Regions from separate parts of the Micromonospora palomenae genome, predicted to be linked through region 1. Evidence: predicted binding sites of a transcription regulator. Region 1 holds the regulator's gene; the other holds the start of a gene.
The links. Region 1 encodes HrcA, which represses chaperone genes, less so after heat shock. Its sites were predicted from a motif close to GGTTNGCACNCTCNNNNNGAGNGTGCNAACC; they were not measured.

Region 1 (4,206 bases):
TCGGCGTCGAGCTTCGTCGGGGTCCGCACGTCGAGGTGGACGTAGAGGTCGCCCCGGCCGGTGCCGCGCAGGTGCGGCACGCCCCGGGCGCGCAGCCGCAGCGTGCTGCCCGGCTGGGTGCCGGCCTTGACGTCGACCGTCTCCTCGCTGTCCAGCGTCTTGATGGTCAGCCGGGTGCCGAGCGCGGCGGCGGTCATCGGCACGGTGACCCGGCAGTGCAGGTCGTCGCCCTTGCGGGAGTACACGTCGTGCGGCCGCTCGTGGATCTCCACGTAGAGGTCGCCGGCGGTGCCGCCACCCGGGCCCACCTCACCCTGCTGGGCGAGCCGGATCCGCATGCCGTCCTCGACCCCGGCGGGGATCTTGACGGTCAGCGAGCGCCGGGTGCGCACCCGGCCGTCGCCGGCACAGGTCGGGCAGGGGTGCGGGATGGTGGTGCCGTACCCCTGGCAGACGGTGCAGGGCCGGGCGGAGACCACCTGGCCGAGGAAGGTGCGCTGCACCGACTGCACCTCGCCCCGGCCGCCGCACGCCTCGCAGGTGGCCAGGTGGGTGCCGGCGGCGGTGCCGGCGCCGGAGCAGGTGGTGCAGAGCACCGCGGTGTCGACCGTGATCGGCGCCTCGACGCCGAACGCGGTCTCGTGCAGGTCCAGCTCCAGCCGCAGGATCGCGTCGGCGCCCGGCCGGGTACGCGGCCGCGGCCCCCGGGCGCCGCCCGCGGCGCCGCCGAAGAACGCGTCCATGATGTCCTGGAAGCCGACGAACGGGCCCGCGCCGCCGGGAGCGCCCGGCCCCGCGCCGCCGCCACCCGGGGCGAGCGGGTCGCCACCCAGGTCGACGATCTGCCGTTTCCGGTCGTCCGAGAGGACCTCGTACGCGGCGTTGATGTCCTTGAACTTCTCCTGGGCCTCCGGGTCCGGATTGACGTCCGGGTGGAACTGCCGCGCCAGCTTGCGGTAGGCGCGCTTGATCTCGTCATCGGAGGCTTCCCGGCTCACGCCGAGAATGCCGTAGTAGTCCCTGGCCACTGCGTTCGGTGTCCTCATGTTCGTCTCGCGTTGCGCCGGTCGTCGGCCGGAGCCGGGTGCCGGCCCCTGCCCTGGATCAGTTCTGGGCCAGCAGCTCGCCCACGTAGCGTGCCACGGCCCTCACCGTGGCGATGGTGCCGGGGTAGTCCATCCGGGTGGGCCCGAGCACGCCCAGACCGCCGACGATGGTCGCGCCCGGGCCGTACCCGGTGCTGACCACCGAGGCGGCCCGCAGGTTGTCGATCTCGTTCTCGTCGCCGATCAGCACCCGGGTGGTGCTCGGCTCGGCCTCCCCGATGAGCTTGAGCAGCACGACCTCCTCCTCGAGGGCTTCGAGGATCGGGCGCAGCGAGCCCTGGAAGTCGAGCAGGCCGCCCCGGGTGAGGTTCGCGGTGCCGGCGAGCGCGATGCGCTCCTCGTGCCGTTCGACCAGCGTCTCCAGCAGCACGGTGGAGAGCGTGGTCATCGCCCCGCGCAGGTGCGGCGCCGACTCGTCGACCAGCGCCTGGACCAGCGGCGGGGTCTCCGACAGCCGGCTGCCGACCAGCTTCTCGTTGACCAGCCGGCGCAGGTCGGTGACATGGTCGGCGGGGATCGGCGCGGGCAGCTCCACCAGCCGCTGCTCGACCCGGCCGGTGTCGGCGATCATGACCAGCATCAGCCGGGTGGTGGAGATCGGCACCAGCTCCAGGTGGCGCACCGAGGAGCGGGCCAGCGACGGGTACTGCACCACGGCGACCTGCCGGGTCAGCTGGGCCAGCAGCCGCACGGTGCGGTGCACCACGTCGTCCAGGTCGACCGCGCCGACCAGGAAGCGCTCGATCGCCCGGCGCTCGGCCGGGCTCAGCGGCTTGACCCGGGACAGCCGGTCGACGAAGAGGCGGTAGCCACGGTCGGTGGGCACCCGGCCGGCACTGGTGTGCGGCTGCCGGATGTAGCCCTCCTCCTCCAGCACGGCCATGTCGTTGCGCACCGTGGCCGGCGAGACGCCGAGCTGGTGCCGCTCGACCAGGGCCTTGCTGCCGACCGGCTCCTGCGTGGCGACGTAGTCCTCGACGATCGCGCGCAGCACGGCGAGCTTGCGGTCGTCGAGACCCATCTCCCCACCTCCTGACGCACGTCGGCCCGGAGCGACTGAGGCGCCCCGGGCGAGCGCACTGGCACTCGACTGTAGCGAGTGCCAGTCTACGTCGGCGTCCCCGCTGACGCGATGATCAGCGACGGACCACGGGTGCGCCCCGCCACCCGGACGGCGCGCCAGGGCCGATCATCCGGACATCCGGGGCGGTGTCGCTCTGGTGAGGGCTTGCCGGCAACCCCTACCGTGACGTCCATGACTGAACCACCTCGCCCTCCCGGAGCGGGGGACCCCGGCGACCGCCCGGACCCGACCGCCCCGTCCGGCTCGTCGTACGAGCCGCCCACCGCACCACTGTCCGGGGCACCCGGGGCGGGCGGCTATCCCCCGCCCGGTGGCTATCCGCCACCCACCGGTGACCAACCGCCGTCGGGTGGCTACCCACCGCCGGGTGGCTACCCACCGCCGGGTGGTTACTCCGCGCCGGGTGGTTACTCCGCGCCGGGCGTCGGCTATCCGACCGCCGGCGGGTACGGCGCTCCCGGCGGCGGGTACGGCGCCCCGGGCGGCGGGTACGCCACCGACGACGAGAAGACCTGGTCGCTGATCTCGCACTTCGGCGGTCCGGTCGGCGTGATCGTCGGCGGCAGCCTGCTCGGCTGGGTGGCGCCGCTGATCGCGCTCTCCGCCAAGGGCCAGCAGTCCCCGACCGTACGGGCGCACGCCACGGCCTCGCTGAACTTCCAGATCACCTGGGCGATCGCCAACGTCATCGGCTTCGTCCTGGCCATCGTCACCTGCGGGGTGCTCTTCTTCATCCCGATCCTGACCGCTCTGGTGCCGATCATCTTCGGCATCATCGGCGGGGTGAAGGCCACCGAGGGCGTCGTCTACCGCTACCCGGCGAGCTACGCCTTCAAGAAGTGACCGGTCCCGGCCGGCCCACCCGGGCCGGCCGGGCCGTGCGGGATCAGGGCAGCAGGTCGCGGACCACGGCGTCGGCCAGCAGCCGCCCGCGCAGGGTGAGCACCGCCCGCCCCGCCGCGTGCCCCGCCGGGTCCAGCAGGCCGTCGGCCAGCGCCCGCTCGGCGCCCGCCCGACCCGCCGGGTCGAGGGCGTCCAGCGGCAGGCCGGAGGCGAGCCGCAGCCGGAGCATGACGTCCTCCATGTGCGCCTCGCCGGCGGTCAGCACCTCCCGGGCCAGGCCGGGCGACTCCCCGGCGGCCAGGCGCTTCGCGTACGCCGTGGGGTGCTTGACGTTCCACCAGCGCACCCCGCCGACGTGGCTGTGCGCCCCCGGGCCGAGGCCCCACCAGTCCGCGCCGGTCCAGTAGAGCAGGTTGTGCCGGCACCGGGCCGCCTCGGAGCGGGCCCAGTTGGAGACCTCGTACCAGGAGAAGCCGGCCGCGCCGAGGGCCGCCTCCGCGGCCAGGTACCGGTCCGCCGCCACGTCGTCCGACGGGTACGGCAGCTCGCCGCGCCGCATCCGGGCGGCGAGCCGGGTGCCGTCCTCCACGATCAGGGCGTACGCGCTGACGTGGTCCACCCCGGCGGCGACCACCTGGTCGAGGCTGGCGGCGAAGTCCGCCGCGCTCTCCCCCGGCGTGCCGTAGATCAGGTCCAGGTTGACGTGGTCGAACCCGGCCTCGCGGGCCTCCAGCGCGGCGGCGACCGCCCGGCCGGCGCTGTGCCGGCGATCGAGGATCGCCAGCACCCCGGGTGCGGCGGACTGCATGCCCAGGGAGATCCGGGTGTAGCCGGCCGCGCGCAGGGTGCGCAGCGACTGCGGGGTGACCGACTCGGGGTTGGCCTCGGTGGTCACCTCGGCGTCAGCGGCCAGCCCCCAGGTGCGGTCGATGCCGTCCAGGATGCGGGCCAGGTCGTCGGCGGGGAGCAGGGTCGGCGTGCCACCGCCGACGAAGACGGTGTCCACCCGGGGCGGCGGGGTGTCGCCGAGGACCCGGGCGGCCAGCGCCAGCTCGGCCAGCACGGTGTCGGCGTACGACTCCCGGTCGGCGCCGCCGCCGAGCTCGGCCGCCGTGTAGGTGTTGAAGTCGCAGTAGCCGCAGCGGCTGGCACAGAACGGCACGTGGACGTACA
Region 2 (4,206 bases), on a different contig from region 1:
CGGCGGACGGTGGCTCTCCGGGCTTCCGGCGGGGCCGGGGCAGGTGTCATGTCCGCATGCATACCGCAGCGACTACCGCCGATGGACGGACGGTCGGCGGAGCACCGGAATATGCCCGATTTGTGGTCGTGCGCCGCCGTCACGCCTCGTGTAGCGTGCGATTTCGGTCACCGATTCAGCGGCCCTCACCGATCGCCGAAGCGGTGGTCCTCCGGTGCCGCTCCGCCGGCCCCGGGGTCGTGGAACGCCGCGCAGAGTGAGGAAGTGCACCGTGGCACAGGGCACCGTGAAGTGGTTCAACGCCGAGAAGGGCTACGGCTTCATCGCCGTCGACGGCGGCCAGGACGTCTTCGTCCACTTCTCCGCCATCGAGATGGACGGCTACAAGGCGCTGGACGACGGGCAGCGGGTGGAGTTCGACATCGCCCAGGGCCAGAAGGGCCCGCAGGCCGAGCGGGTGCGCGTCATCGCCTGAGTCGCGTCCGGTTCCGCTCGTCGGCCGGGCCCCTCGGGGCAGCGGCGCGGGCGGGCACCAGGGAAGATCGTGGGCCGATCCAGCCGTCGCTGAGGAGCGCTCATGTCCGACCAGTCCCCGTCGGGTCCGCCCGGACCCGATCCCGTGGACCCGCCCGCGCCGGTCGGCCCGGTCGGGCCCGCCGGCCCGTACCAGGGTTGGGTCTTCCCACCCACCGGCGGCTACCCGCCCGGGGCGGACCCGTACGCCGGCTTCCCGCCGGGCTACCCGCCGTACGCCGGCCACCTCCCGTACGGCTGGCCGGCCGCCGGCGGCTGGGACCCGGCCGACCCGCTGGTGAACCCGCCGCACGCCGGCGTCGACGGCTGGGTCACCCGGTGCGCCGGCGCGCTGCGTCGGGGCTGGCGCACGCTGCTGCCGATCATGCTGCTCACCCAGGCGCTTCCCGCCGCCGTGGTCTCGATCATCACCCTCGGGTTGGAGCCGTCCTCGCGGGTGCCGGCCGACGGCTCGCTGCCCCCGGGCTACCTGGGTGACTTCCTGACGTTCGGGGGCGCGACGCTGGTCGCCGTCCTGCTGCTCTACCTGCTGCAGAGCGTGGGCTGGGCGGCCGGGACCTGGGTGGTCACCCGGCAGGCGGCCGGCGAGCCGGCCGACCTCGGCGGCGCGCTGCGCTACGGCCTGCGCCGGGCGCCGGGGCTGTACGCCTGGACCCTGCTGGTCGGTCTGCTCGTCACGGTCGGTTTCTGCTTCTGCGTGATTCCCGGCGTCTACCTCGCCTTCGCGCTCGCCCTGGCCGGCCCGGTCTACCTCTTCGAGCGGCAGAACCCGATCGGGCGTTCCTTCCGCCTCTTCCGCAGCCGTTTCGGCATGGTGGCGGCCCGGGTCGCGCTGGTGGCGGCGGCGGTCGTCGCCGGGACCGTGGTCGGCGCGGTGCTGGAGGCCGTCGGCACGGCGCCGCTGGGCACCGACCCGTTCGCGGCGCCGGGCACCGCGGTGGGCGCCGTCGCGGTGGTCACGCTGGCCGCGGTGCTGGTCGTCCCGGTCTACCTGGTCCAGCTGGTCGGGCTGATCGTGACGTACGCCGAGCAGCGGGTCCACGAGGGGCCGGTGAACGCCGCGCGACTGGCGGCGGAACTCGGCTGACCGGCCCGATCGTGCTTGCACTCGGCAGGGGAGAGTGCTAAACAAGTCATTGGCACTCGCATACCGTGAGTGCCAGTGGTCGGGACGGTGGGGCCAAGGTTCCAGCGGCGTTGGAGACGCCGATGGGGCACACGGCCGGTCGTCGCGGGCTATCCGGCCCGGCCGAAGGACGTCGTCGTCGCCAGGTGGCGACGTCCCAAGGTGCGTACACCAGGCGGCCCATCCGGGGCACAAACACTCGGGTGGCCCGTGAGTGTCCAGGAGGACAACGCCGTATGGCCAAGATGATCGCGTTCGACGAAGAGGCGCGCCGCGGCCTCGAGCGGGGCATGAACCAGCTCGCCGACGCCGTGAAGGTGACGCTCGGCCCCAAGGGCCGCAACGTCGTGCTCGAGAAGAAGTGGGGCGCTCCCACCATCACTAACGATGGTGTGAGCATCGCCAAGGAGATCGAGCTCGAGGACCCCTACGAGAAGATCGGCGCCGAGCTGGTCAAGGAGGTCGCCAAGAAGACCGACGACGTCGCCGGTGACGGCACGACGACGGCGACCGTCCTGGCCCAGGCCCTGGTTCGCGAGGGCCTGCGCAACGTGGCCGCCGGCGCCAACCCGATGGCCCTGAAGCGGGGCATCGAGGCCGCCGTGGCCAGCGTCTCGGAGGAGCTGTCGAAGCTCGCCAAGGACGTCGAGACCAAGGAGCAGATCGCCTCCACCGCCTCCATCTCCGCCGGTGACAGCACCGTCGGCGAGATCATCGCCGAGGCGATGGACAAGGTCGGCAAGGAAGGCGTCATCACCGTCGAGGAGAGCAACACCTTCGGCCTGGAGCTCGAGCTCACCGAGGGTATGCGCTTCGACAAGGGCTACATCTCCGCGTACTTCATGACCGACCCGGAGCGCATGGAGGCCGTCTTCGACGACCCCTACCTCCTGATCGTCAACAGCAAGATCTCGTCGGTGAAGGACCTGCTCCCGATCCTGGAGAAGGTCATGCAGTCGGGCAAGCCGCTGCTGATCATCTCCGAGGACATCGAGGGCGAGGCCCTGGCGACCCTGGTCGTCAACAAGGTCCGGGGCACCTTCAAGTCGGTCGCCGTCAAGGCGCCGGGCTTCGGTGACCGCCGCAAGGCCATGCTGGCCGACATCGCCATCCTCACCGGTGGCCAGGTCATCAGCGAGGAGGTCGGCCTCAAGCTGGACGCCGTCGGCCTCGACATGCTGGGCCGCGCCCGCAAGGTCGTGGTGACCAAGGACGAGACCACCATCGTCGACGGTGCCGGCGACGCCGAGCAGATCCAGGGCCGGGTCAACCAGATCCGGGCCGAGATCGAGAAGAGCGACTCCGACTACGACCGCGAGAAGCTGCAGGAGCGCCTGGCCAAGCTGGCCGGCGGTGTTGCGGTGATCAAGGTCGGCGCGGCCACCGAGGTCGAGCTGAAGGAGCGCAAGCACCGCATCGAGGACGCCGTCCGCAACGCGAAGGCCGCCGTCGAGGAGGGCATCGTCCCGGGTGGTGGCGTCGCGCTGGTGCAGGCCGGCAAGACCGCCTTCGACAAGCTGGACCTGACCGGCGACGAGGCGACCGGCGCGCAGATCGTCAAGATCGCGCTGGACGCCCCGCTGCGGCAGATCGCCGTCAACGCCGGCCTCGAGGGTGGCGTCGTCGTCGAGCACGTCCGCAACCTCGAGCCGGGTCACGGCCTCAACGCCGCCAACGGCGAGTACGTCGACCTGCTGGCCGCGGGCATCATCGACCCGGCCAAGGTGACCCGCTCGGCGCTGCAGAACGCCTCGTCGATCGCGGCGCTCTTCCTCACCACCGAGGCCGTCGTGGCGGACAAGCCGGAGAAGACCCCGGCCGCCCCGGCTGGTCCGGGTGGCGGGGACATGGACTTCTGAGTCCAGCTCCACCAACGCCGAAAGGGGCGGGCCGCGCGAGCGGTCCGCCCCTTTCCGTCTCCTCAGGGCAGGCTGCGCTGGTTACGCCGCTTCTGCGCCCGGTCGTACGGCGGTCGGATGGCGACCGGCTCGTCCACCACGGTCACCAGGTCCTCGGCCTCCGGCTCGTCGACGCCGGTCATCTCGGCGAGCTGCTCCGCGTCGCCGTAGTCCCGCCGGTCGAACGGCACCGCGATGGGCGGGTCGCCGACCGGCACCCAGGTGCGGGGCAACGGCTCGTCGGTCTGTTCGTCGTCCGTGGTCATGGGTCGCCTCCTCTACCGAAACGGTAGGGGGCGGCCATCACCCATGCGGGCGAATGGCATTATCAGGGTCTATATCCCATTCGCCCGTTTATCGATACGTCGCGGTCTTTACCGGGGCCGCGCGCCGCGTCCGGCCGGCCGGCGGGTCCGTCAGAGCGTGCGGCGGTACAGGAAGAAGACCCGCTCGATCCGGGCGCCCGCGCTGCCGGAGTAGAACGGCACCGGGCCCACCCAGCCGATCTGCGCCGCACTGATCCCGGCCTCGTGCTGGTCGCGCAGGCAGCGGCGCAGCAGCACCCCGCCGATGCCCGAGCCCTCCGCGGCCGGCGCGGTGCCCATCGGCCCGAACCAGCTCGGCCGCGACGATCCCCAGGCCGCGAAG

Region 2: a site for HrcA is predicted at 1,669-1,699, ahead of groL (chaperonin GroEL). Genes of this name have one in related genera too.

The regions. Positions count from the first base shown of each region.
Region 1 is NZ_VIXA01000003.1:554,429-558,634, reverse strand. It holds gene dnaJ (molecular chaperone DnaJ) at 1-1,028, opposite strand, end outside; gene hrcA (heat-inducible transcriptional repressor HrcA) at 1,105-2,127, opposite strand; gene FHX75_RS23560 (DUF4870 domain-containing protein) at 2,362-3,033, shown strand; gene hemW (radical SAM family heme chaperone HemW) at 3,077-4,206, opposite strand, start outside.
Region 2 is NZ_VIXA01000002.1:1,696,385-1,700,590, forward strand. It holds gene FHX75_RS19015 (GNAT family N-acetyltransferase) at 1-50, opposite strand, end outside; gene FHX75_RS19020 (cold-shock protein) at 272-475, shown strand; gene FHX75_RS19025 (YciC family protein) at 578-1,621, shown strand; gene groL (chaperonin GroEL) at 1,897-3,519, shown strand; gene FHX75_RS19035 (hypothetical protein) at 3,582-3,824, opposite strand; gene FHX75_RS19040 (GNAT family N-acetyltransferase) at 3,975-4,206, opposite strand, start outside.